2 regions of the Ornithinibacillus xuwenensis genome follow, and region 2 is predicted to be linked to the other one. Evidence: predicted binding sites of a transcription regulator. Region 2 holds the regulator's gene; the other holds the start of a gene.

Region 1 (2,209 bases), on a different contig from region 2:
TTATTCAACTGATGTGTTAAACGATATATGGAAAAATTTAATAAAACCAAATAAAGATCTAACAAGAACATCGCGAAAACATAACCAATTATTATATGGTACGAACTTCTATCCTAAAATGGCTGGCTATAGTGTTGGATATTTTTTAGTAAATAGGTATGCTGAGAAAACACGTAAGAAAAGTAAGGATCTATTTGTGACACCTTCAGAAGAAATGGTTTAGATTTAACGTAAAACCTCCTTTGGATTACTGTCCATATAATATTAATTCTAGGCATTCAAACAGTTTACCTATTATCTAGGTATCTATCCCTATCAATTAAACTGTGCGTTCATATAGTATTAACAAACACTATATTCTGGTGTTTACAAAAGAGCTGCCTTAACCAATGAAAAGTAAGCAAAAGTTTACCAAATTATTGTAACAGCTCTTACGTTCATGCATTATCACAAGTTAGGAGGGATGTAGAATGTCATTCGGATACGGCTGTGGTGGCTACGGAGGTTACGGCTACGGCGGTGGAGGATACGGATATGGCGGTGGTTTCGCGCTAATCGTCGTATTATTTATCCTTCTTATCATCGTAGGTGCTGCTTGGTTATAATCTAAAGCATTTACTCACTTTCCACCCAAACGCAACTACATGAAGACGGGGAACTTTCCCCGTCCAAGGTAGTTATGTCAGAATGGACCGGAACAGCTAACTAGGAAATTTCCTATATTTCTTCTAAGCTAATGGCCATGAGGTGGGCCATAAAACGGCATTAATGATTAGAGGAGCATACGCTATCAACAGCGGTGCTCTTTTTTATGTTTCATCTTGCATAGAATGTTGGTATTAATATAATGTATAGTTTATCGTAGCGTAAGCTTTTGGGGAGGTAATGAGTTTTGAAATTTTGAATCTTAACTTTTTTAGTCCTATGCTTCGTTTTTATCGTTAGATCTTTAGCCTTTTCGGCTACTTCTTTAGCTTTTCACCGCTCAAACTATGTTCATATCATTAACCGATTTTCCCCGGTAATTCCCTTGTTAAACAACTTTTTCCTCTGTCTCCACAAAAAGTACAAAGGTTCTTGAACATTTTGTGAAGGATTTCTCAATCTATTGTAATAATCTTCACAGCGTAATAATATATGGTAGCAGTACTTTGTGAATAAATTTACAATTTGTCCAGAGAAATTTATACATGGTGAAGGGAGAACGAACATGAAACTCAAATTGGCATTTATAACGTTTGCTATTTTGATTACAACAATACTAGCTGGTTGTGAACCTTTATTGGTATTAAATCCAAAAGGTCCTCAAGCAGAAACAACAGCTAATGTGATATGGATATCCATTTTCACCATGGCAGTAATTGTTATTGTTGTAATTACACTTCTTATTGTAATGCTTGTTAAATATCGTGCATCCAAACAATCGGATGACTATGAACCACCTCACATTGAGGGGAACCCAATTGTAGAGTCACTAATAATAGGTATTCCTGTATTAATAGTAATTTTCTTATCCATTGTATCCGTTAAATCAACCTATGAAGTTGAGTCAGTTCCAGATGGATATGAAAATCAGGAGCCATTAGTAATCTATGCATCTTCTTCGAACTGGAAATGGCACTTTAGTTATCCAGAACAAGATATTGAAACAGTAAACTATGTATTTATTCCAACTAACCAACCAGTTGAGTTTAGACTCTATTCATATGGACCAATTACAAGCTTCTGGATTCCACAGCTTGCAGGTCAAAAATATGCAATGGCGGATATGGTAACAAAAATAAATATTGTAGCTGAAACCCCTGGAGATTATATGGGGCGTAATGCAAACTTCAGCGGTGAAGGATTTGCTGAAAATACCTTTAATGCAACTGCATTATCACAGGATGAATTCGATAAATGGGTAGAAGAAATACATGCAACAGCTGAACCGATTACCAAGGAAACATTTGAAACATTACTTGAGCCTGGTCACCTAGGACAAATGACATTTACCGGAACACACTTAGAATTTGCACCAGCTCCTGAAGGTGAAAATTCTGGTCACCACCATGGATCTTCCGAAGAAGAAGAATTACATGAGCAACATCAAGAACATGAAGACCATAGTGAGCATGAGGATCATAGTGAACATGATGACCATTCAAGTCACTAATTGATAAAGCTTTGGGAAAAATCAACTAGACTTAAAAACTTACAATCTCGAAAG
Region 2 (2,209 bases):
TAATTCCTGGAAGACATCTAACATCTCATTCCAAATAGTCTTCGTAGAATCTAACCCTGTATGCTGCGATAAATAGCCTATTGTAAGATCCTTTGGCTTGATTACTTCCCCTGTGTCATAAGACATTTCTTCCGCCATGATTTTAAGGAGCGTAGACTTACCAGCTCCATTACGACCAACAATTGCAATTCTATCTTTATCTTTAATTTCAAGTTTTATATTTGCTAATATTTCTTCAGCACCAAATGACTTTGAAATATCATTTAATTGCATAATAATCATAATAGTCACCTCTAGTAGTATCAGTTTATCGTATAAGGAAGGTTTCAAGCAATACAATTATCAATTTGTGAAAATAATCACGACTTCTTGTGAAAAATCTGATAAAATAGATAGGAGAGAATTAGTAGCATAAGTTATGAAAGATAGTTTGCAAGCGTTTTAATATGTGCATCTAACTAAATCGTTTTTGAATTGGCAAGGAGGAAAACAGCTTGGAACAGAACAAAATACCGCAGGCTACAGCAAAGCGACTTCCATTATATTATCGCTTCTTAAATAATTTGCAGATTCAGGGGAAAACCCGGGTATCCTCTAAGGAATTAAGTGATGCGGTAAAAGTGGATTCCGCAACAATTAGAAGAGATTTCTCCTATTTTGGTGCTTTAGGGAAGAAAGGTTATGGCTATAATGTTGAATATTTATTAGGATTCTTCCGAAAGACACTTGACCAGGACGAGATCACAGATGTTGCATTAATTGGTGTTGGTAATCTTGGTACTGCATTTTTAAATTATAATTTTATGAAGAATAATAATACGAAAATCATGCTTGCTTTTGATGCGGATCCGAATAAAGTTGGAACAGAGATTGGTGGTGTTCCGATTTATCATATTGATGAATTAGAAGACAAGCTGGATGGCATAAAAGTTGCAATTTTAACGATTCCGGCTCTGGAAGCAGATCGTGTAACGGATCGATTAGTATCCAAAGGGATTAAGGGTATTCTTAATTTCACACCAGCTCGAATTACCGTGCCAGATGATGTTCGTGTCCATCATATTGATCTTGCAGTGGAATTACAGGCTTTGGCTTATTTTCTAAAGCATTATCCATTAGAAATAAATGAACCAACAAGTGAACAATAATAGTTGAATAAATAGAACTTTTTTCCTAGATAGTGTATTTACTAGTTGTAATGCACTATCTTTTTTAATTTCCTCATAGTACTTTTGCCTTTTTACGGAAAGGGATAGTTTAGCTAAGATGTAATAGTATTGTAAAAATGTAGTAATTTTATGTAGGAGGATATTATGGGAGTAAAAAAATATTTTGGATTTGTGCTTTTATTATTGTTAAGTATCGTAATGGTTGCATGTTCAGATGATGCTGCAAAAGAAAAAGATACAGATAAGCAAGAGGAAAAAAGCGAAGAAACAAGTAAAGAGTCAGAAGAATCTGGTGTGCCAGAGGATGAGGAACTATTTGCAGTGCTTGAACTAAATATGCAAACATTAATTGATAAAGATGTTGATAAGCATATGGAGACCATTCATAGTGAATCACCATTGTATGACTCAACAAAACAGACTGCCGAAATGGTATTTCAATATGATATTGAGGCTGAACTTTCTGATTTAGTTGTTGAAGAAAAATCAGAAACAGAAGCTAAAGTTAGATTCACACAAACTGCAATTGGTTCAGATGGTTTTACGAGTAACCGAATTTCAGGTGTACATACACTGAAGCCGGATAACGGAGTTTGGAAAATATTTGGTTCTGAGGTAGAAGAAACCGTATTTTTAGATGAAAATGGTGAGCCTCTTGATAATGCAGTTTTTGCACAAATACAAGGGGATTATGCGGCAAATATTAAAGAGCTTGTGTTACCGTTTGAGGATAAAGAGGTTCAGCTATACAACTATCAAGAGGACGTTGACTATGCTGTAGCCGAAGTAATGATGGCGCATGACCAATATAGCCAGGTATTAGTTACGATTGAATACAATAAGGGTGCCAGCTCCCTTGTAGATCCCGAAACATGGGTAGGGAATATGGAGACTGGTATTTCAGAAAATGTAACGGGTAAATTGGAATTTAATGTACTGGGAGTAACAGATACAGATGCGATGTATGAATTGTCCTTAACAGAAGATGAATCATTGGATGATCAAGCAGAGGTTACTCGTGGATTCTTTAAGGGTGATGA

The links. Region 2 encodes Rex, which represses fermentation and respiration genes when NADH is low (regulators of the CRP and FNR family bind a similar motif). Its sites were predicted from a motif close to TTGTGAAATATTTCACAA; they were not measured.
Region 1: a site for Rex is predicted at 1,087-1,104, ahead of qoxA (cytochrome aa3 quinol oxidase subunit II). Genes of this name have one in related genera too.

The regions. Positions count from the first base shown of each region.
Region 1 is NZ_JBDIML010000001.1:1,003,026-1,005,234, forward strand. Features, by position in the region: gene ABC228_RS05695 (DUF2268 domain-containing putative Zn-dependent protease) at 1-223, shown strand, start outside; gene ABC228_RS05700 (YjcZ family sporulation protein) at 471-605, shown strand; gene qoxA (cytochrome aa3 quinol oxidase subunit II) at 1,211-2,155, shown strand.
Region 2 is NZ_JBDIML010000004.1:6,202-8,410, forward strand. Features, by position in the region: gene ABC228_RS12800 (ABC-F family ATP-binding cassette domain-containing protein) at 1-282, opposite strand, end outside; gene ABC228_RS12805 (redox-sensing transcriptional repressor Rex) at 495-1,148, shown strand; gene ABC228_RS12810 (hypothetical protein) at 1,314-2,209, shown strand, end outside.